4 regions of the Vibrio lentus genome follow, and region 3 is predicted to be linked to each of the others. Evidence: predicted binding sites of a transcription regulator. Region 3 holds the regulator's gene; each other region holds the start of a gene.

Region 1 (5,822 bases), 870 kb from region 3:
AATATCGAAGTCGGTATAAGGCTGAGTCGGACGTGAGTCGAATGCTTTGATGCCGTATAAGCCGCTAAGGCTGTGGCGGAATACGTTTGATGAAACTTGGTTTTGCGCAGGAGTGCGCGATTGATCAGTTGAACTCGTTGAAACAGGTGCTGCTGCGAATGCAGGCGCTCGGCTCAATACTAGAAGCATTAGGGCCGTCGTACGGAGAAATACACTCATTCAAACTCCAAAATACAAGGTTACAAAAACGGGTAATCAAAAGGGGTAACCAGTAACGCATAAGAGTAAAAACAGCTTAACTACACTAACCAATCTCGCTATATATTAGATGGGGTTAGTTAAGACCGAAACCAACTCTAACGTTTAATATTGCTTTAAAATGTGAAGATATAGACAAATCATTTAAGCGTTTGTTCCCAAATTTTGAGAACTTTGAACCTCGGCAATCTTCTTTGTTAACTCGCGTCGTTTTCAAGTTTGAATCAAGCGAAGGTTGCTCTTACTTCTCTATACTGTACCCTTGCATTATGACTGTTTAACATGAACGAAAGATGAATAATCCTGAATTTTGGCACAATAAATGGGCAGCCAATCAAATTGGTTTCCACCTTGAAGATGTAAATCCACTTCTTATCGAGTTTTGGCAAAAGACCAACCCTAGTTACGACAAGAGTGTCTTCGTGCCTCTGTGTGGCAAGAGTGAAGATTTGATTTGGTTAGCGACCAAGCATGAAGAGGTTCAAGGTGTTGAATTAAGCCAGATTGCGGTTCGCGCATTTTTCTCTGAGCACTTATACACCCCGACAGTGACTCAAATCAGTGGCCAACATGAGCTTTATCAATTCGATGAGCTGAGTGTTTACACCGGTGACTACTTCACTGCGCCCATTCAGCCAGTTGACATCATTTATGATCGTGCTTCTTTGGTGGCGTTGCCTGCTGAAATTCGCGTGCAATATGTGGAACGTTTGAAGCAACTGTTAAAGCCAGGCGGCAAGATTTTATTGGTGACATTGGACTACGATCAAAGCGAGATGGCAGGGCCTCCGTTTAGCGTACCTAAGCTAGAGATCGATCAGTTGTTTGCTGGTTATAAGATCACTTTGTTGAATCAAGATATCGCAGACGATGAACACCCTAAGATTGCGAAGAAAGGCTTGTCACGATTCAGTGAAGAAGTGTATTTGATTGAGTCTGGCGCTTAAGCTGAGTTTACATTTGAGCCAACAGCTAAAACGAACAAAAAGACGGGCTCGATAGCCCGTCTTTTTTATTGTTCAGATTTGAACTCTTGATTGTTCAGAATTGAATAGCTGGTTAGTAAATCACTTTTACTTTTGCAGCGCTTTCAATGGCGTCTTCTATTGCTGTCTCTGTGCTATTACGGCGAGTAAGCGCCACACCAAGACGACGGCGACCATCAATGTCAGGCTTACCAAATAGACGAACTTGCGTTTGTGGTGCATCTAGCGCTTCTGCAAGGCCTTCAAAACGGATGTTTGTCGATGTGCCTTGGCCTAAGATAACCGCTGATGCGCATGGGCCGTATTGCGTGATTGATTTGATCGGCATACCGGTAAACGCGCGAACGTGCAGTGCGAATTCCGACGAATCTTGAGACATCAAAGTAACCAAGCCTGTATCGTGTGGGCGAGGGGATACTTCATTGAAGATTACGTGATCGCCTTTAACGAACAACTCAACACCGAAGATACCGTGACCACCTAACGCGTTAACCACTTGCTCTGCCGTGTATTGCGCTGCTTTCAGAGCGTTGTCTGACATGACTTGTGGCTGCCATGATTCACGGTAATCACCATCTTCTTGACGGTGACCGATTGGTGCACAGAAATGAACGCCGTCGACTGCGCGAACGGTCAGTAGCGTGATTTCGTAATCAAAGTCGATGAAGCCTTCAACGATCACACGGCCCGCGCCAGTACGACCACCTTCTTGTGCGTAGTCCCAAGATTTTTGGATGTCTTCTTGTGTTTTGATAACACTTTGACCTTTACCTGATGAACTCATTACTGGTTTCACAACACAAGGCATACCTACGAATTCAACAGCGGCTGAGAAATCTTCAAAGGTGTCTGCAAAGCGGTAAGGGGACGTACTCAGTTTCAACTCTTCTGCGGCTAGACGACGGATACCTTCGCGGTTCATGGTTAGCTTGGTTGCATTCGCAGTTGGAACGACATTCAAACCTTGTGCTTCTAGCTCAACTAACTTGCTGGTGGCAATAGCTTCGATTTCTGGAACCACGTAATCAGGTTTTTCTCGTTCGATGATAGCTTGAAGTGCATCACCATCTAACATGTCTAGTACATGGCTACGATGTGCGACTTGCATCGCTGGTGCGTCTGCATAACGGTCACATGCAATAACTTCCAAACCTAAACGTTGGCACTCAATAGCAACTTCTTTACCCAATTCACCTGAACCTAATAGAAGTACACGAGTAGCATTTTCACGAGTAGCGGTACCAAACATAGAAATTCCTTCCGATCTTTTGAACGATTGATTGAAAACGGGGTGATCATACTTATTTGAAGAATAAAAGCAAACGTTTGCGCGGCTTGTGGCGTGAATTAGAAGCATAAAAAAAGCAGCCCTGGAAAATAGGGCTGCTTATTTAAAATATTGTTAACTACATGTACTTAAATTGCTAAGTAAGTCACTGGAATATCGGGGTTAATCGCTTCCAACGTCGATTGAGTATCCGCTAAGTGGCTAATGCTGCCATCCGCGATTTCAACCAAGGCTGCGTTTTCAATCTGTTCGAAATCGAAGCCAGCCAATTTCAGTTGAACAAGTGCGACTTGTAGTGGCGGTAGGCTCGGGTTGAATGCTGCGTTTTCTGCGTATGCACCCGTTAAGATTTCGCCAGTTGTTAACTGTAGTGAAACGCCGCTTAGATTTTTAGTATATGGCGCATGGCTACGGTTTAATGCTGCTAGTGCGCTTACCACAACAGGGCTGGTTTCTTCTGACGTGTACTGGTGATCCAGCTTAGTCATTAGGCCAGTAGTAATACCCAAATCAGCAGGGCCGAAAGAGTCAGGTAGGTATTCTTGCAATGACATTTCATCACGCTGTGGTAATTGAACTTTAAGTTCTTTTGCCGTCGTCAGTTCGTTCATGAATTGGCGACAGTGACCACAAGGGCTGAAGTTGATCGTGATATCAGAAAGGCCTTCTTCACCCTTCATCCATGCATGGCTGATGGCTGATTGTTCAGCATGAACCGTTTGACCAAGTTGTGCACCGGCAATTTCCAAATTTGCACCGAAGTACAAGCGACCAGATAGGCCACGCACGATGGCACCAACATAGAATTCAGAAAGCGGCGCATAAGAGTATGCTGCTGCGATTGGCAGTAAAGCTAGGCGAGCTTCTTTATCAGAAAGGCCGCTTGCATCCAACAAGCATTGAAACTGCTCTTTAGAGATAGTGGCGTCAAAGTTGTCTGCTAATACGATGTCACTCAAAAGCGCTTTCATTGATGTTGGAGCACTTTCCAGCGCCAGGGTAATACGACTGTTCATGTTGAATCCTTAATTGACCTTAGGCTTTAATTCTATGCAATGCTCAGGATTTTTCTGTGACAATGATCACTATTGCTTTGTTTTTGTTACATTGGTTTGCATAATTAGAGTGAAGTCACAGATGAAATCGATTGCAACGACAAAAACTACCATTGATATCGCACTTATTGCTTGAAATTGAGTTTAGTTTGTCTCGTATTGATGAATAAATGAGAGAAAAAAGCCCAAGCTATCACTGAAATAATCAGGTTATGCTTGGGCTTATTGATATCTGTAACGCTTAAAAGTCGCGAACCAGTGAGTTTAGCTATTTACCAACTCATCTATTAGAGCACGTATAAACCGTAATCAAAGTGGTTAAGAATAGAACCAAACTACAAGCGAAAATATACTCGGTGCGATAATCGAGGTAATGACGCCACAGAGAACAAGCGCTAGAGAACTGAATGCCGCATCTTCTTGGTTCTTTTCAGCACATGTCGCAGTGCCTAATGCGTGAGATACCGTGCCCATGGTTAACCCTCTGGCGATCGGGCTCTTAATGCCAATCAGGTTATAGATTGGGTAAGCAAAAATAGCCCCAAACAGACCAACAATCAAAACGAGAATCGCAGCAATAGCCGCTTCACCACCTAAATGGCTTGAGACTTCCATTGCGATAGGTGTGGTGACCGATTTACCCAGTAGGCTGGCAATTAGGCTTAAGTCTGCTTTAAAGGCGACCGCAATCAATGCTGTTGTTGTCATCGACATCACACTGCCCAGCGTGCAAGCAAAGGTGATGATGCGCCAGTTCGCTCGAATTTGAGGTAACTGTTCATATAGCGGATAAGCAAGCGCCACAACCGCAGGCTGAAGCATGTAAGTAATCCAAGTGTTGTCTGCGTAGTAGGTCTCGAAAGGGACCTTGAAGAACAACAGAATAGGAATAATGATGCCAATGCTGATCAGTAAAGGGTTGCACAGCGGTGAGTTCACTTTCTGGCTTACCCAGCGAGCAAATAGAAACACGACAATAGTGAGTAGAATCCACATGATTATTTACCTCTCGAAAGCAAGCGGTCTAAGAACCATGATAGAGACACCAATACGATCAGCGTTCCGCCAACTGCACTTGCCATAATTGGTAGTGCATTGGCGATAAGCATGTCGAAGTGATCCATTAATCCAACACTGATTGGGACGAACAATAAGATCATCAAACGAATAATCAGACTGGCTCCGGGCTGTACCCAATGTGAAGGGACGATACCTATCACCATGGCAGTAAATAGGATCAACATGCCAAAGATACTGCCTGGGATAGAGGTCTCTAGATATTGTTGTAACGCGTTGCCTGCAGTGAGAGCACCTATGATTAAGGTGAAGGAGATTAAGCAGTAAACGAGTTTGATCAATCTTTCTTTCAAAGTGTCACATCTCTTGATAATGAATTAACTAGCTAACTTTTCTACGTACTGATAAACCGCTTTCAAGATAGCCATTTTCTTCTCGTCGCTTTCATGTTCATGCGCGAGGTTTTCGAGGTTCAACATATAATCCTCTAAACGACTCTCATAATACTCACGACAGTGGTTAGCCCACTTAAGTTGTTCAGCTTCGTCTAGCGTCCATGGGAAATGGCGAGCGCGGTAACGGAACAACAAAGGCTTAATACGTTCGTCACTAAAAGTGATGCCCAGTGCTGCCAAGTTATTTGGGTCAGTTTCGCGAATGATGTTCATCGCGGTCTTGTCAGCTGGTGAAAAGAAGCCGTCGTAAAGGTGTGTGTCTACGTCATTGCTTTTCTCGTATTCACGCTCTTGTGAATATAAACCGATCAGCTTTTCACGGATCTCTGGATGTTCACGTAATAGGGCTAGATTCTTCAAACACTGTTGACGATCGATACCGATCGTTTCAGCATTTTCAGCAGTGAGCGTTTTTGCTGGCGCGAGAATAGGGCACTTGTTGAGTTGTACCAGTTTGATTGGTACTGGCAGTTCGTCTTCAGCAAGCTCACTGCGCTTGGTATAAAGCCTTTCTCTTAGTTCATCAGCATCCATTTCCAGTAAAGGACTTGGGTCTTTCGCTAGGTCGACCACGATAACTGCGTTTTGGTTAGTCGGATGCCACGCCATAGGCACCACCCAGCTTGTGTAATTACAATCACGACCGAACATGCCAGAAACGTGCATTAAAGGCGTCATGTTTACGATGTCGACTAAATCGTTCAACTTGCGCTTATGACGCATGTTGTAGAGGTAATCAAACATCTTAGGCTGTGCGGCCTTT
Region 2 (5,822 bases), 790 kb from region 3:
CTTGTTCCACGCCATCATCAGGTTAGTCTGCTGCTTAGATAGTTTGAAACCATACTCTTGGCTCATATAAAGATAAGTACGCGCGATAGAACCTTTTGCTCTGTCTGGCGGCATAACCTTACGCTGTTTGAAGTTGACCTGCATTTCACACTGACCGTAACTCACGCCATCCATTCCATTCCACTGACTGAAATTGTAATTGGATCGATCACCGTTAACCTCGCCAATTGCCGGAGTTAGATTATGAAGGTCGGCTTCCATCGATTTAAATATTTTGTCATTGCGAGTGCAGTTCTTACGTCCGCCATCTTGCCAGCACTGACGCTGGTGGCCGAATTGCCAAGCTGGAACCACGTGTTCCCATTCAATCCGACTTGCTCGCTTTTGTTGTTTTCGGACTTGATAACCACAGCCGTCGAGGTCGGGGATACCTTTCTTTTTGTCTTTCCAAGTGATGTCACAACCACAATAAAATGAAGTCGGGTGATCGAGATAAATCTTCACCGCTTCTTTTTTAGCTTTGGAGAACGAACTTGGTGGAGCGGCGAAAACGCTTTGGGTTACCAGTAGGCCAAATACTATTGATAGGTAAAAGGACACCGATAGGCCAAATACTTTTGGAGAGGTTTTTTGCATAGAAAAAGACTGATGAAAGTATGATAAACAACAGTCTAGCACTCAAATGTTAGTTCTCTCTATTACATTTATTCACGTTACCTTATGAGCTTAAGACTTAGCTCAATTGAAGGCCGGTAAAAGCTAAGGTTTGTTGGCATTGTTGGCAACGATACGTTGATTGGTTGCGGATGACTTTGTTGTGTCGTCTTATCGACAGGGGATAAGTGGTGCAATCACAGCGATACTCAAAAGTTTTGCCCTGCACTGAGGTGATTTCCAAGCTGTGGGTCGTTCTGGCCGGTACATTGAATACCTTTTCCATCACGTATTTCCACTCATTGCCGTGAGGCCTAACTCGTCCAAAGACCTGATATGTGATCAGATGTGCGAGTTCATGAGGCACGACTTCGTTAATAAAGGCGTCTTCATTTTCTCTGAATAGCACTTGGTTGAGTTTTATCTCGTTTAACTGGAGGTAGGCTTTTCCCGCTGCCTTTCCTCTTAACTTGTAAGTGACGGTTGGGCATGGAAATTCACGAGAAAAATGTTGATTAGCGATAGCTAGGCATTCGCCCAGTTTTTTATTTACTCGATGTTGTTGCGGGGTGTAAGACAAGCGTTGTTAACTCCAAAAAAAGCCTCAGCGTTTAAGCTAAGGCCTTATCATAACATTGCTCATCGATCGTGAAACGATTTAAACGTGATGTTTCTTTTTGATGACTTCGTGGTAAGCATGCCATGTTCCGTAGCCAAGTAATGGCATCGTTACAATCATACCCACACCGTAGGTCGCGAAGCCGACTAAGATACCAGTACCAATGATACCAGCCCAAACGACCATCGCAGGGATGTTTGATTTAACAGCGTTGAAGCTAGTAAAAATCGCACTCATTACATCTACACGTCTCTCCATCATTAGTGGAATTGAAAATGCTGAGATACTAAATATCAGGCTAGCGATAACAAAACCAATCACAGATCCTGTAATTAAGAAGGGAGCAAATTCGGTCAATGGTGCACCTTGTACTGAAGGGTAAAGTGCGTGCAATAATGCTGCGATACGCATCCAGAATATCATCGCGACCATTAATACAATCGCAAACGCCCATTGGTGGGTTGAGTTCCGTGTGATGGCTTTCATCGAGTGCAGTAGGCTAGCGTTGTGCCCCTTTTCTCTTTCCCAGGCTGCGTCATACAGGCCTAAGGCAAGAAACGGCCCTATTAGCATGTACACAATCAAGCTTGGCATAACGACCAAATGTGTTCCTTGCCATTGGACAAGTTGAACAATTGCGATGGCCGCACCCATAAAGCACAAACCGTAAAATGCGCTGATTAATGGCATTCTCACTAAGTCATGCAGTGCAAGCGATAACCAATGGAATGGGGCGGATATGCTTACTTGGTTACAAGGAATAGTGCGAGCATAATCCTGATCGCTGACCTTGTGTTTCTTATCGTTCAGTTCGGATGGGTGTACAGTACGAGGCATATATCCCCCTAGTTAAATAACGTCCTAGTTATAGTTCCATAAAGCTCAGTATTGCGATCATATGAGGATTATGGTGTTGAGCTAAAATGCTCTTTTTCGTCCCAGTTATTGTTCTAGCGTGCATTTAACGAGAGCTATCAGACTGAATTACTTTGAGTTAAATGTGAGCTTGATCGCCTAGGAGTTACCTTAACTATTGTCAGTAGTGTTCGAAAACACAAATTATCGGTGGGTTTTTATACTAAGTGGTTAACGGTAAAGAAGACTTGGGCAGGGTGTTCTAGCAAGGAAAGGTTTGGTAAGTGCATAAAAATAAAGCCCTTACTAAGCAGTAAGGGCTTTAAAGAAACAAATCGCAGTGGCTAAATTATTTTAGGCCAGCGAAGTCCGCAAGGATTGCTGCTTTGTCAGTCGCTTCCCAAGGGAACTCTTCACGACCGAAGTGGCCGTATGCAGCAGTCTGCTTGTAGATAGGCTGAAGAAGGTTCAGCATCTCTTGAAGACCGTATGGACGTAGGTCGAAGTTTTGACGAACTGCTTCAATGATGATTTCGTGAGCTACTTTCTCAGTACCAAACGTTTCAACCATGATAGATGTTGGATCTGCAACACCGATAGCGTAAGACAATTGAATCTCACAACGGTCAGCCATACCAGCAGCAACGATGTTTTTCGCAACGTAACGAGCTGCGTAAGCTGCAGAACGGTCAACTTTTGATGGATCTTTACCAGAGAATGCACCGCCACCGTGACGAGCTGCGCCGCCGTAGGTATCAACGATGATCTTACGACCGGTTAGACCACAGTCACCCATTGGGCCACCGATTACGAAACGGCCGGTTGGGTTGATGAAGAAGTTAGTGTCTTTGTTGATCCACTCAGCAGGAAGTACTGGCTTGATGATCTCTTCCATTACCGCTTCACGTAGGTCAGGTGTTGTTACTGAATCACAGTGTTGAGTTGAAAGAACCACTGCGTCGATACCAACAATCTTACCTTGGTCGTATTGGAACGTAACTTGAGATTTCGCATCTGGGCGAAGGAAGTCAAGCTTGCCGCTCTTACGTACTTCAGCTTGCTTCTTAACAAGAAGGTGAGAATAAGTAATTGGAGCTGGCATTAGGATTGGTGTTTCGTTAGTCGCGTAACCAAACATGATACCTTGGTCGCCTGCGCCTTGATCTTTAGGATCGGCTTTATCAACACCTTGGTTGATGTCTGGAGACTGCTTACCAATTGTGTTTAGTACTGCACAAGAGTCAGCGTCAAAGCCCATATCAGAATGAACGTAACCAATTTCACGAACTGTTTCACGAGTGATTTCTTCGATATCAACCCATGCAGACGTTGTTACTTCACCGCCAACCATAACCATGCCGGTTTTTACGTAAGTCTCACAAGCAACACGTGCTTTTGGATCTTGTTCCAAGATGGCATCAAGAACAGCATCAGAGATTTGGTCTGCAATTTTATCTGGATGGCCTTCTGAAACAGATTCAGAAGTGAATAGGTGCTTAGCCATGAGAGCTCCACTTTTAGTTTAGTTTTTAGTTGCAAATAGTTAAATGCAAATAATTTTAGGCGTCGCAAGCTAGGAAGCGCCGCCATTAAATACAGTATATTTTGTAGGTGTTTCTACATCTAGACGGCTATTCTAAATTCCAGCGGTCGAATTACAAGCTCTTTTTTATGATATGTCATAACTAAACGTTTGCGTATCGGTCGAGATAACGCATTGCTAAGTGATGTAAATGTTCGAAAATTGCGAAAAGTGACCGTTAAAATGCCAGTAAAACGTTTGCAGTCGCTAAAGTCGTTTGAGAGAATACCCGCGCTAATAAAAATGAAAACTTTAGCATCAATCTCTTTTTTAAATCGCTTATGTACTCAGGAGCAGACATGCCTTCTCGTAAAGATCTAGCCAATGCAATTCGCGCACTTAGCATGGATGGCGTTCAACAAGCAAATTCAGGCCACCCTGGCGCACCTATGGGTATGGCTGACATCGCTGAAGTTCTTTGGCGTGGTCACTTGAACCACAACCCAGCAAACCCAGAGTGGGCTGACCGAGACCGTTTTATTCTGTCTAACGGCCATGGTTCAATGTTGATTTACTCTCTGCTTCATCTTGCAGGTTACGAGCTTTCAATTGAAGACCTGAAAAACTTCCGTCAACTGCACTCTAAGACTCCAGGTCACCCAGAGTACGGTTACGCTCCTGGTATCGAAACAACGACGGGTCCTCTAGGCCAAGGCATCACCAATGCTGTTGGTATGGCGATGGCTGAAAAATCATTGGCTGCACAGTTCAACAAAGAAGGCCACGACATCGTCGATCACTTCACTTATGCGTTCATGGGTGATGGTTGTCTGATGGAAGGTATTTCTCACGAAGCATGTTCTCTAGCGGGTACGCTAGGTCTTGGTAAGCTGGTTGCTTTCTGGGATGACAACGGCATCTCTATCGATGGCGAAGTTGAAGGTTGGTTCTCTGACGATACACCTAAGCGTTTTGAAGCTTACGGCTGGCACGTAATCCCAGCAGTTGATGGTCACGACGCTGACGCTATCAATGCTGCTATTGAAGCAGCTAAAGCGGATCCTCGTCCAACACTTATCTGTACTAAAACTATCATCGGTTTTGGTTCTCCAAACAAAGCGGGTACGCACGACTGTCACGGTGCTCCACTAGGCGCTGATGAAATTACAGCAACTAAAGCGGCACTTGGTTGGGAACACGGTCCTTTCGAAATTCCAGCTGATATCGCAGCTGAGTGGAATGCGAAAGAAGCAGGCGCAGCGAAAGAAGCAGCGTGGAATGCTAAGTTTGACGCATACGCAGCGGCTCACCCTGAGCTAGCAGCAGAATTCAAACGTCGTACAAACGGCGAACTACCAGCTGAGTGGGAAGAGAAAGCAAACGCAATCATTGCTGACCTTCAAGCTAACCCAGCTAACATCGCTTCACGTAAAGCGTCTCAAAATGCTCTAGAAGCGTTCGGTGCTATGCTACCTGAATTCATGGGCGGCTCTGCTGACCTTGCGCCTTCTAACCTGACTATGTGGTCTGGCTCTAAGTCGCTTGAAACAAATGACTTTTCTGGTAACTACATCCACTACGGTGTACGTGAATTCGGTATGACGGCTATTATGAACGGTATCGCTCTGCACGGTGGTTTCGTACCATACGGCGCGACGTTCCTAATGTTTATGGAATACGCACGTAACGCAATGCGTATGGCTGCTCTGATGAAAATTCAGAACATCCAAGTTTACACGCACGATTCGATCGGCCTAGGCGAAGATGGTCCTACTCACCAACCGGTTGAACAGATCGCATCTCTACGTCTAACTCCAAACATGAGCACATGGCGTCCATGTGACCAAGTTGAGTCTGCTGTTGCTTGGAAACTGGCAATCGAACGTAAAGATGGTCCTTCTGCACTTATCTTCTCTCGTCAAAACCTTGCACAACAAGATCGTGACGCTGAGCAAGTGGCAAACATCGCTAAGGGTGGTTACATCCTGAAAGATTGCGAAGGCAAACCAGAGCTTATCCTTATCGCGACTGGTTCTGAAGTTGAACTAGCGGTTAGCGCTGCTGCTGAACTAACAGCTGAAGGCAAGAAAGTACGCGTAGTTTCTATGCCTGCAACTGACGCATTCGACAAGCAAGACGCGCAGTACCGTGAGTCTGTACTTCCATCTGACG
Region 3 (5,822 bases):
GCCGATCCCGACTCTTTATTTGATGGGAGAACGTGACTACATGTTCATCAAGCCGGTAAAAGAGATGGTTGAAGCGCACGAGTCGAGTGAGTTAGTGGAAATAGCGAATTGCGGACATGTGTGTAATGTTGAAAACCCTGAAGAGTTCAACCAACGTTCTATCGCGTTTATTCAAAAACAAATCCAATGATCCTCTTGGTTCGCTATCTGAACAAATAAATCGAATTAAATAAAAACGGGAAGCTAATATTAGCTTCCCGTTTTTATTTTAAGGGAGGAGTATCGTTCGTAATGTTCTTACTCTGGTGATGCAGCACCACATTGCCAGCAAGAACCGAATTGCGCTTCGTTGACTTCATGGCACTCACCACAACGCCACTCTTCATAGATGATCGAATCTTGCTGTTTTTGGTAGTCATTGACTATCGTGCGGGCTTTACTGGCCAATTCTGGCTCATATAACCATACGTAAGGGTCAGTTTCCTCAGTGAATGGGATTTCCCCTTTCAAACCGAACAAGCCCTCACCACGGACTTCACACGCAATATTCTCACTTTCTAACAATCCACAGATGATATGGGCTTCTGTAGGATTCGATGCACTGAAGATTTTCATTGAAATAGAACCTTATTCGGCTTTGGGTTTTAGTCAGTTATATACGTTATTCCGCTATACACGTTAGTCAGCCACAGGTGCTGAGCGGAACTTACTCATCAACCATTTAGCAATAATTGGGAATACCCCCAACAAGGCAAATGACAATAGTACTGAAGGAGATACGATACCCGAAAGTGAATCAATTTCTGCGAGTTGAGTACCAGCATTCAAGAAAACCGCAGTACCTGGCAACATCCCTATTTGGCTTGTGATGTAGTAACGAGTTACCGACATTGGGGTTAACCCCATTAACAGGTTGATAAGGAAAAATGGGAAGACAGGAATCAGACGCAGAGAGAATAAGTAAAATGCCCCGTCTTTTTCAACGCCCTTGTTAATCGTTGCTAACTTGTCACCAAACTTGGTTTGGATCCAGTCACGTAACAGGTAGCGGCTACTTAAGAAGGCGAGAGTTGCACCAATAGCACTCGCAAAAGATACCAGCAGTAAACTGTTCCAGAAACCAAACAAGGCAGCGCCTAACAGAGTAACAACCGCAGCGCCAGGAATTGAGAAAGCCGTGATCATGACATAGGCGGCGAAGTAAATTGCAGCAGCGGCAATAAAATTGCTCTCGATGTAGTCATTCAAAACAGCTTGTTGAGCTTTCGCATTCTCAAGTGTTAGGTATTGGCCGAAATTGACGCCTAACAAGACGATCGTTACGACCAATACGATACCCAATATCATTTTCTTACTCATTGATACTTCCTCTAATTTTTCAATGCATACCATTAGTATAGATAGACAGGCAAAGCATAGATTAACTTTCAACAGATATAAAAAAAGCCGCAAGAATGCGGCTTAGTTATGTAGATAGTTTGAACTGACAATATTAATTGACGCGACTGATAAGCTCTTCACGACGTTGCTGCGGTATAACAGACCAATGAGTACCATTGATCGCACCTTCTAGCGCCCAAAGCAGCTCAATGCTGACAGAGGAAGCATGTGATTCCTTGATGGCGTTAAATGCGTTTACAGAGCCAGATTCATATAAACATTCTACAGAATCGATCCCAGCCTTTTTTAACATACGCTCGGTAGCGAGTCGAAGGTTAGGGAGGTCCTTTAATCGAGTTGGCTTAGCAGAAGATTGCTCAGCTTTCTCTTCTTTAGCAAACCCCAAAGACGTCGTAGCAAGCTGCAAGATTTTCTCTTGGTCTTGCCACAAGCCTTCCGGCAATGCGAAATACTTTGTGACGACAGGGAAACCACGTTTTTTGTAGACGTATGGTCGAAACCCTTGTTGCTCGAATTGCTTTGTTGTGTCTTTGTCCGCTCTTATGTGCAGCTGGTCGTTAACAACCAGAGCAAACATAGTGTCATCAGCAAAAAGCCCGAATCCACCAAACATTGAGCGTGATTTTATTTTTCCTAGGGGCTCAAATAATTTCATTGAGTCCTTTAGTATCGGTTTATCCATGTTATCTATCTCGGTGTATTTGAACTACGCCACCAAATAAGCAGGTCCGAGAGATTAGCAAAATGTTGCAATTAAATTGTCAATAAGCCGTAAATTACTAAATTGTTAGTAATTACCGCATTTTGCCATCGGTAACCCCGCTACCATACCAACGAGTGGTTTAGGCCGGAAGCTTTGCGTCTCACTCTTTCGAGTGGTTTGCCCTGTGCGTGACTGACTGAATAGAATAAAGTTTTTGTTGAATGAGGCTCACACCTGATATTTCAAAATGTGATATTGCTTCAATTAATGATCTTGGTGTTATGCAACTGGGTTTATTTTATCTGCTTATAAAAAAAGCGCACTCAAAGGTGCGCTTAATGAAATTAAACTCGATTTATCAATTAATTTAACGTTTTAACTGTGCTTCGCTCAACAATTTCTGGGTGCATTTCGAAGACACGTTTTTCATGATCTTTATCTTTAATGCGCTCTAACAAAATTTCGAATGCATTTTTACCAACACGACGCTTAGGTTGGTGAACCGTCGTCAATGGTGGAGAGAAGTATTCTGCAAGTTCAATGTTGTCGTAACCGATAACCGAAATATCTTCAGGAATACGAATACCTTGCTGTTGCAGGCGACTCATCAGGCCAAGTGCCATAGTGTCGTTAAAACAGAACACAGCGGTAGGGCGATCTTCCATCTGAGCAATTCTATCAGCCGCAAGTACAGCGGTATCACACTCAAAGTTACCTTCAATGATGAGCTTTTCGTCGGTTGCGACCTTCGCTTCATTGAGTGCGCGTTTGTAACCCGCGATGCGTTCTACACATGCTGCTTTGTCTAAGTGGCCACTTAAACAAGCAATCTTTGTGTGACCACGTTCTAGCAGGTACTTGGTTGCTAGATAGCCGCCTTCTTCAGAGTTATCGATGATCTTATCAGCCTGAGAGGTTTCAGGGCCCCAGTCCATGACAACTTTTGGGATATCAGCATGGCGATCTAACATGCCACGAAGTTCTTCTGTTAAGTCGGAACACATAACCAAGATGCCATCTACACGTTTTTCTGCAAGCATTCGTATGTAGTCACGTTGCTTCTCATAGATACCACCCGTGTTACACAGAATCAAAGTGTAACCTTGACGGTAGCAGTAGCTTTCAACACCATCGATCACTTCAGAGAAGAAGAGGTTTGTTGATTGAGTCACTAACATGCCGATAGTACGTGTTGAATTGCATTTCAAGCTACGCGCAACAGCACTTGGTGCGTAGTTTAACTCGTCTACGGCTTTATTTACTTTCTCTTGAGTCGCTTCTGCAACAAAACGTGTCTTGTTGATTACGTGAGAAACGGTGGTAGTTGATACGCCTGCTAAGCGAGCGACATCTTTTATAGTGGCCATGGTTTTATCCTATTAGAAGCTACTTTCCCAAAGTACGGAATAAAGTAGCCGTTAAGCTACCTAACTAAGAGCTTAAATTTGTAGGGCTCTTTGGGGTACTAAAGTGCTAAAAAACAAAAAACCGCTATTGAGCGGCTTGTCTTAACACCGAAATGCTCTGAACTTAAATAAGCATAGCATTTCGTGAATGTTTCATATTTTATCGTTTGCGGTCACAATTTTAGACTGACTAGAAATTACTCGCAATAAAATTCACCCAGAAATCTTGGTGAATTGTCACATTCTATTGAATTTGTTTACTTAATCATCAGCGTATCTTATTCACCCGCTAAATACTGAGTGTCCAAATTACAGAAGGCCACGAGAAGAGTTGCCACAGATGCATAGAAACCGAATGAATCGATCTCACAACATTTAACGTTGAACTTTGGTACCCAAGTAAGGAGTTGTTGTTCAATAAATTGCTGTTGAACAGTGAACGATTTTTCTAATTCTTCTTCAAGCTCAGTTTCATTTGAACGGATGATGAGATTGCCAAGGAAATCAAGTTCGATAGCAATGTGGTCTGCTGGCTCTTTCAGATCTTGGTTAACCACCAAGTTGTGCTTAGCCATGATCTCTTCCATGTCTTTAGCTGGCTTATCGTTTAATAGACCTGTTTCGCCGATATACATTGAAGCGTAAGGTAGAGCACCATGTTTATCTGTCTTTAAAAATAGATCGCAAAAGTCAGCAGACAGTTCTAGTTGGGCATCTTCACGTGTTTGTAGACGGTTCAATGCGTCTACCAGTTTATCAATCGCAGGCTTGAGTGTTTCGTTTTCGCCTAAACCAGTCAGGAAAGAACGGATCTCAACAGAGTGGTAGTGGTCGAGTTCTTCTTGTGTGAGCTCTTTAGCGAACAAGCTTGATAGCCACCAGTAGATTTCAGCTCTTTGTTCGTTGAATGCTTTCGTATCTTTCATTTCATAGATCCTGATTTAGTCTTGTGATGTTTATATACCCAAGCATCGCGAAGTCATTTGGGTATAAGCACACCAAGGCTCAATAACAAGGTTATTTGCTAAACGCAAAGTGACTCGTTAGTCGTAATGCCTATATTGAATTGCGATGGACGATAAATAGCAAGGTTTTAGATTGTCTTGTATCAAAAAAGATTCATGTTTCTCGCTTTTATCTGCTGTACCACTAGAATTGTTACTAGTTATGAATAGAATGGTTACTGAAACTATTAAATAAGAAAAGTGGTGTAGATGAGCTATCACGTATTAGTCGTAGAAGATGATGTGGTAACCCGAAGTAAGCTGGTTGGATATTTCCAGAACGAAGGTTACACAGTGAGCGAAGCGGAAAGCGGCGCTCAGATGAGAAACGTGTTGGAAGAAAACAACGTTGATCTCATTATGCTAGACATCAACTTACCAGGCGAAGATGGATTGATGCTAACTCGCGAATTACGCAGTCAATCGGACATTGGGATTATTTTAGTTACTGGACGCACGGATAGCATCGACAAAATTGTAGGCCTAGAAATGGGCGCAGACGATTATGTTACTAAACCCTTCGAACTTCGCGAGTTATTAGTTCGAGTTAAAAACTTACTTTGGCGTATTGCTGCGGCTCGCAAAACCGCGGTTGGTACGGCAGTTGAAGCTGAAGACGAATCTGTGGTTCGTTTTGGTGAGTGGACGTTTGATATCCCTCGTCGTGCTTTAAGTAAAAATGGTGAGCCAGTTAAGCTGACTAAAGCAGAATATGAGCTGCTCGTTGCGCTTTCTTCTTACCCTAACCAAGTGTTAAGTCGCGAACGTATTTTGAACATGATCAGCCACCGAGTGGATGCTCCAAATGATCGAACCATCGACGTGCTAATCCGTCGCATGCGTGCGAAGATGGAGTTCGACCCTAAGAACCCACAAATCTTTGTGACGGTTCACGGTGAAGGTTACATGTTTGCTGGTGACTGATTCTCTTCGGGAGTTCTAGTCAGCAACAAAATTTGAACGTAAAAAAGCCGAGGCGTCATTGATGTCTCGGCTTTTTATTACTTGGTTTTTACAATTAACGAATTGAACAGCTGCAACTTACTAGGTTACTCAGTTTTACTCATTCGCAGAGTTACTGATTAGCTTAGTTTATTGAGGTTGCGCTGCAGAAGCTGCGCCGTTTTCATCGACTAAGCTAGAAGCAGCAGGAAGAACAATCGGTTCTTCAACTGGGTCGCTGCTTGTGTCTAGCCAATCACGTAGGCTCTGCCAAACCAATCCCATTGTTTCGTGCCAGTAACGCTCTGTTTGTTCAAGATAGAGTGCTTTTGGCATGTACTTATTCCAAGGTTCAACAATCCCTTC
Region 4 (5,822 bases), 480 kb from region 3:
AGAGATGGCTAAGATTGAACAAGCCGTCGAGAACATGGGCGCAGATTATCAGCTGACTAAATTGGTGTCGGAAGAATTGCACAAGCCACTCGATCCAAGCGAAATAGCTCAATTAGCAACGTCACCTCAACAAGCGAGTGAGATCTACTTAGCCTCTTTGATTGTGGCCGACGAGCAGAACTTTATGGAAAAGGCTTACCTCAAAGAGTTAGCAAAGCAGCTTAACCTTGCTGATGAAGTGACTTATCAGCTTGAACAGCAGATCTCTAATTAAGCGGTCAATATCAGGCTAATCTACAAACTGACAGAGTGATATATTGAGCCTCAACAAAATGAGATATTGAGCAAGGACAAACTAACTCTGAACTTAATCAGATCCACTTTGTTTTTGCTTATCTCTATGTGTATATTGAGACCAGTTATCATTTGGTTAGGTATAAAAATGAAAGTATACGATTGTTGTGATTTGGTGCGTGAACTGTATTCTCAAATTGGCAGTGGCGACCAAGGCTATATCCCTAAAGCGATCACTTGCGCTGTAAAAACATTGAATGACCTTGCTGCGGATGAATCCCTTCCTAAAGAAGCAAGAGATCGCGCTGCATTTGCCGCAGCTAACCTATTGATCTCAGATTTCGAGGACTAACATGAACCTCGCTAACTTTGAAAAGATGGATCCTGTGATGTTGATGAGCATCGTCAACATGAAACTGCGTGACGACTTCGGTGGTGATTTGGATCGAGTGGTCAACTTCTACGAAATCGATAAAGCCGCATTGATCGCTAAACTCGCGTCTGCTGGTTTTGAGTATCTTCCAGAAGCCAAACAGTTTCGATAATAATTGAAAACAAGCTTCCTAATAAAAGACCAACCTCTGCGTTGGTCTTTTTTTGTTGATGATACGTAGTAACTAAACATGCAGTAAGCCAGTTATAAATTATCTGTCTGCACCTATACTTTTATATCTTAGAGTCAACCAACGCTCCTTGAATCAAAGCGTATTGTTGTATAGGCTACCTCAAACAGCATATAAACCTCATCATTCAACTTGATGATAGCGAAGGATTAACAATGAAAAGACTTGGACTTTTAGCCGTTATTGCAGCCACACTCACCGCTGGTTGCGCTTCAAATACTCAGCAAGACAACTTTCGTGAAGCCTCTTTTGAGCTGTGTAATACCGAAGTCGATATCTACTCAGTAAGTCATGATGAAAGAGTACGCATCGTCTGCTCTGACGGCTCTAAATTCGCTTTAAGTAGCGAAGATACGCTAGAAGTGATGCGTGATATCAACATCGATTACTGTGATGGCGAAGGCCTAGGCAAGTTCAATGAAAGCCGTAAGTACTACTCATTCAAATGTAAGTCAGGCACCTTGCTCAGCATCAAAAAATAAAACCGATGCCAACAAACAACAAAGGGTTAATGTGAAAGCATTAGCCCTTTTTATTACCCGCTCTTTAATTACTCAGATAGCTAACTTTCAAACGTAAAAAAGGCTCCTAGATAGGAGCCTTTCAAATCGTATTTTTCAATCAAATAGCTTTAGTTCAAGGAAAAGGCGCGGAGTTTTCAGCACCTTTCCCTAAAACAAAAAGGGACTCAATGAGCCCCTTTAAAAGTATTTTCACAGTAGTCGTTTGAAATTCTAGGAGAGCACGCGGAGCTTACGGATGTAAGTGAGCATGCTCGACAACGAAGTTCAAATTACTACGAAGAAAAATTAAGCGTAAACAGGTAGACGCTTACAAATTTCTAATACTTTTGCTTTTGTCGCTTCGATAACAGACTCATCGCCCATGTTATCAAGGATGTCACACATCCAGCCAGCAAGAGCTTTCGCGTCTGCTTCTGAGAAACCACGACGAGTAATAGAAGGAGAACCGATACGGATACCAGACGTAACGAACGGGCTACGCGGGTCGTTTGGTACTGAGTTCTTGTTAACTGTAATGTTAGCTGAACCTAGTGCTGCATCTGCTTCTTTACCTGTGATGTCTTTGTCGATTAGGTCAACTAGGAACAGGTGGTTCTCTGTAGAACCTGAAACGATGTTGTAACCGCGTGCTAGGAATTCAGCAACCATTGCTTTTGCGTTAGCCACTACGCGAGCTTGGTATTCTTTGAATTCTGGCTCAAGAGCTTCTTTGAACGCTACAGCTTTACCGGCGATAACGTGCATTAGAGGGCCACCTTGACCGCCTGGGAATACTGCTGAGTTCAGCTTCTTGTAAAGATCTTCACCTTCGTTAGAAAGGATAAGACCACCACGAGGACCAGCAAGCGTTTTGTGCGTTGTTGTTGTAACAACGTGAGCGTGTGGAACTGGGTTAGGGTAAACACCTGCAGCGATAAGACCAGCAACGTGCGCCATATCTACGAAGAAGTAAGCGCCTACTTTGTCAGCGATTTCACGCATGCGCTTCCAATCACAAACTTGAGAGTAAGCTGAGAAACCGCCGATGATCATCTTAGGCTTGTGCTCGATAGCTAGCGCTTCCATCTCTTCGTAATCGATTTGACCCGCTTCATCGATACCGTAAGGAATGATGTTGTAAAGCTTACCAGAGAAGTTTACTGGAGAACCGTGAGTTAGGTGACCACCGTGCGCTAGGCTCATACCAAGAACTGTATCGCCAGCGTTTAGTAGTGCCATGTATACAGCGTTGTTCGCTTGAGAACCTGAGTGAGGCTGTACGTTCGCGTATTGCGCGCCAAATAGTTCACATGCACGTTCGATTGCTAGTGTTTCAACTTTATCTACGAACTCACAACCACCGTAGTAACGCTTACCTGGGTAGCCTTCAGCGTATTTGTTTGTAAGTTGAGAACCTTGAGCTTCCATTACACGTGGGCTTGTGTAGTTTTCTGAAGCGATAAGTTCGATGTGCTCTTCCTGACGAAGAGTTTCTTCTTGGATAGCTGCGAATAGATCCGCATCGTAATCAGCAATGTTCATGTCACGCTTAAGCATCTGTATCTCCTGACTCAGATTGTACTGAAAGTTTCAAAAAAACCACACAACGACCGAAAGCAAACGTTTCCGTCACCGTTTTGATGTGACGCATTCTACATAATTTGATCTAGGTCATAAAGAGCTAATTGCAATTTTATCATGCAGTTTTTTCATAATCACATATAAGATTCATCATGGTTATTAAGCATATCCAACCAAAGATGACGCTTACTGTCAATTTTACGATTTACACCCTGTAAAACGCAGATTACATAGGTTTACCTTAATTTTGCCCCTCTAGCTACCGAAAGCTAAAGTTTTTCTCTACTATACACGCCTTTATTGGTTAGGTAATTATAAAAACGATGGAAAAACACACACGCAAAGAAGATTGGGTAGCAATCCTCACTGGCACGTTTTTAGTGGCGTTAGGCGTATTCTTTTTACAGTCAGCAAACCTGCTTACTGGTGGCACTACTGGCTTAGCTCTGCTTTTGAGTCAATTTACGCCAGTAACCTTTGGTATTCTGTACTTTATTGCGAACTGTCCATTCTATCTATTGGCATGGAAACGATTTGGCCGTCACTTCGCAATAAGCAGTGCCATCTCTGGAGCTTTAGTGTCTGTATTTGCCGACCATTTATACTTGGTGATTTCGTTAGACGTTCATAATGAAATTTACTGTGCAGTCGCTGGCGGCTTGTTAATGGGCTTAGGCATGTTGATCTTGTTCCGTCATCGTTCAAGCTTGGGTGGCTTCAACGTATTGTGTCTGTTCATTCAAGATCGCTACGGTATCTCAGTAGGCAAAACCCAAATGGCCATTGATGCCTGTATTCTGTTTGCATCCTTCTTCTTCGTATCGCCTTGGGTGATTGCAGTCTCTGTATTAGGCACCGCGGTATTGAACATCGTATTGGCAATGAATCACAAACCGACTCGTTATTCCGTGAACTACGCGTCTTAATACCAATCACCCTATGAATTACTAGCTGTTTTTAATAACAAAAACAGCTAGAATTTAGGTTTTATAAACCATCGCCTTTTCTATGCAAGATTACCTCTCTAGCGCCAAAGACCAACAAGCCTCTATTTATATTGAAGGCTTGGAATTCAACCCCAACACACGAGTCTTAAGCTGCGACGAGCAGGTCATTGATTTAGAACCTCGTTCTATCGAGCTCTTAGAGTTATTTCTTACCAGCGTTGGTCAGCCGCTCGCTGCCGAGCACATCATTGAATCTGTCTGGCAAAGTAACTTCATTTCCAAAAATGTTCTTACTAACCGAATCAGCACCTTACGTTCAGTACTTCAAAAATATCTCCCTGATAGCGACGCAACCAAAATATTGGTGACTTACCCGCGCAAGGGCTATTTCCTTAACCCCAGCTCAATTAGCTTTGCCACAGGCTCCCCTGATACCGCAGCGGATGATGCCGTAATAGAACCTCCAACCAGTAAAAAAGGGGACGGCTCCAATCCAGTTAACCCTTGGCTTGTTGTGGTGTCTTTGGCTTTGCTGATCAGCACTGCGGTAATGGGTTATATGCTTTGGCAATCTTCGACTCGAGCTTCCGAAGTCGAACGAGACCAACGATTGATTCCTAAGGTCGAACTTCTGCTGAATCGATTGGATGCCATTGGCGATAATTCCAGAAAATACCGAAAAGTCGTAAAAGCGTTGCTACTTCAACAGCAAATTGAATATGCCTACACCGATCTTGCCAATCAAGATGCGCCAAGCTACTTCCTTGATCCTATAGATAGCTCTCCCTTCTTTCCGGGAGCCAAAAACATGCGTACCAGTGATTACCTGCTTAATATCCAGCTGAAGGATCAAGAAGTAGATAAACGTCTTATCGCTAAAATAAGCCTAATTTACCCAAACTCAGGGAAGCTAGCGTTTGGTGGGGTTTACTCTATTGATGTTAATAATATCAGCAGTAGCGTTATGGAGATCAACCGCGAGTTAGCTAACTACTTTGCTCTGCCCGCACCATTGCCTCCTGAATGGTCAGTCGACAACAACGAAATCAGCGAATTGCTGAGTGGAAAAACCATCACGTTTGATGGCATCAAACTCAACACCATGACTTCAACTCTGATTGCGCGACAACTTGCTCTATTTGAAACGGATCAGAAGAAGCTCATTGCCTTTACTAATCTTGTTCAAACTCGATTTAAGTTACTACCGGACGAGCTCAAACTGTGGCTTGGTATCATTCATTTCAAACTGAGAGACCTACAAACCGCAAAAGAATTCCTGACCAATACCTCAGGAAACTCTACGATCGAAAATGCGTTGGTTTATATGATGGTTTCTCACATTGCTTATAAGCAAGGCAACATGGAGAAGTTCCGCCTGAACTACATGGAGTCTCTGGTTGCGTTATTAAGAGTGGTTCCATCCGAAGATCTGTTCGCTCGACTATCTAAACCTGAATCCAAATCGACCTGCCTACAACCTTGGAAGAGCTTGAAGCTAAGCGTTAAAGAGCCTCTGATCATAAAACAGTGGGAAAGCTTAATGCTTAATTACTGCACGGCTGTTGGGCAACAGATTTCAGGACAAAATAAAAAACCTTTTAAAATAAATAACTTAAATATAAATTAAGATTTTATGTAACTTCGTTTTTTGCCCTATTTACTCTTCAAACAATAGCATTCCTAAAAACATCGAGCCCATCAAGGGCTTCCAACTTTAGGAATGTTCAACATGAAAAAATCCATGACGCTGCTAACAGCTTCTCTCTTTGTTCTTTATGGTTGTGGCGGCGGAGGTGGTTCTTCTTCTGGTTCAACAGGTGGTAACAAAGGGCCAAGCAGTCAGGTTGACTACCCGATAGCGAACTCTGCATTTG

What was found. The regulator PurR, encoded in region 3, represses purine synthesis genes. The targets are predictions, from matches to a motif close to TNANGNAAACGTTTNCNTNA.
Region 1: purT (formate-dependent phosphoribosylglycinamide formyltransferase) is a predicted target of PurR. The motif match lies at 2,559-2,578, and genes of this name have one in related genera.
Region 2: metK (methionine adenosyltransferase) is a predicted target of PurR. The motif match lies at 3,810-3,829, and genes of this name have one in related genera.
Region 4: glyA (serine hydroxymethyltransferase) is a predicted target of PurR. The motif match lies at 3,033-3,052, and genes of this name have one in related genera.

What each region holds. Positions count from the first base shown of each region.
Region 1 covers NZ_JAUFQE010000002.1:925,654-931,475, forward strand. Annotated here, with positions in the region: gene QWZ07_RS12570 (RelA/SpoT domain-containing protein) at 1-219, opposite strand, end outside; gene QWZ07_RS12575 (thiopurine S-methyltransferase) at 552-1,205, shown strand; gene purT (formate-dependent phosphoribosylglycinamide formyltransferase) at 1,318-2,493, opposite strand; gene cdd (cytidine deaminase) at 2,661-3,548, opposite strand; gene QWZ07_RS12590 (LrgB family protein) at 3,906-4,583, opposite strand; gene QWZ07_RS12595 (CidA/LrgA family protein) at 4,586-4,957, opposite strand; gene sbcB (exodeoxyribonuclease I) at 4,982-5,822, opposite strand, start outside.
Region 2 covers NZ_JAUFQE010000002.1:2,592,741-2,598,562, reverse strand. Annotated here, with positions in the region: gene QWZ07_RS19960 (endonuclease) at 1-636, opposite strand, end outside; gene QWZ07_RS19955 (SprT family zinc-dependent metalloprotease) at 734-1,234, opposite strand; gene QWZ07_RS19950 (DUF2189 domain-containing protein) at 1,313-2,110, opposite strand; gene metK (methionine adenosyltransferase) at 2,478-3,632, opposite strand; gene tkt (transketolase) at 4,010-5,822, shown strand, end outside.
Region 3 covers NZ_JAUFQE010000002.1:1,798,657-1,804,478, reverse strand. Annotated here, with positions in the region: gene QWZ07_RS16465 (alpha/beta fold hydrolase) at 1-190, shown strand, start outside; gene QWZ07_RS16460 (putative signal transducing protein) at 298-615, opposite strand; gene QWZ07_RS16455 (TVP38/TMEM64 family protein) at 679-1,359, opposite strand; gene QWZ07_RS16450 (TfoX/Sxy family DNA transformation protein) at 1,493-2,083, opposite strand; cyclic di-GMP riboswitch class I at 2,211-2,296, opposite strand; gene purR (HTH-type transcriptional repressor PurR) at 2,467-3,471, opposite strand; gene torD (molecular chaperone TorD) at 3,789-4,436, opposite strand; gene torR (two-component system response regulator TorR) at 4,725-5,438, shown strand; gene elyC (envelope biogenesis factor ElyC) at 5,607-5,822, opposite strand, start outside.
Region 4 covers NZ_JAUFQE010000002.1:2,280,686-2,286,507, forward strand. Annotated here, with positions in the region: gene QWZ07_RS18540 (tellurite resistance TerB family protein) at 1-274, shown strand, start outside; gene QWZ07_RS18545 (YaeP family protein) at 443-646, shown strand; gene QWZ07_RS18550 (DUF4250 domain-containing protein) at 648-839, shown strand; gene QWZ07_RS18555 (hypothetical protein) at 1,073-1,399, shown strand; gene glyA (serine hydroxymethyltransferase) at 1,727-2,977, opposite strand; gene QWZ07_RS18565 (YitT family protein) at 3,325-3,927, shown strand; gene QWZ07_RS18570 (winged helix-turn-helix domain-containing protein) at 4,010-5,575, shown strand; gene QWZ07_RS18575 (hypothetical protein) at 5,678-5,822, shown strand, end outside.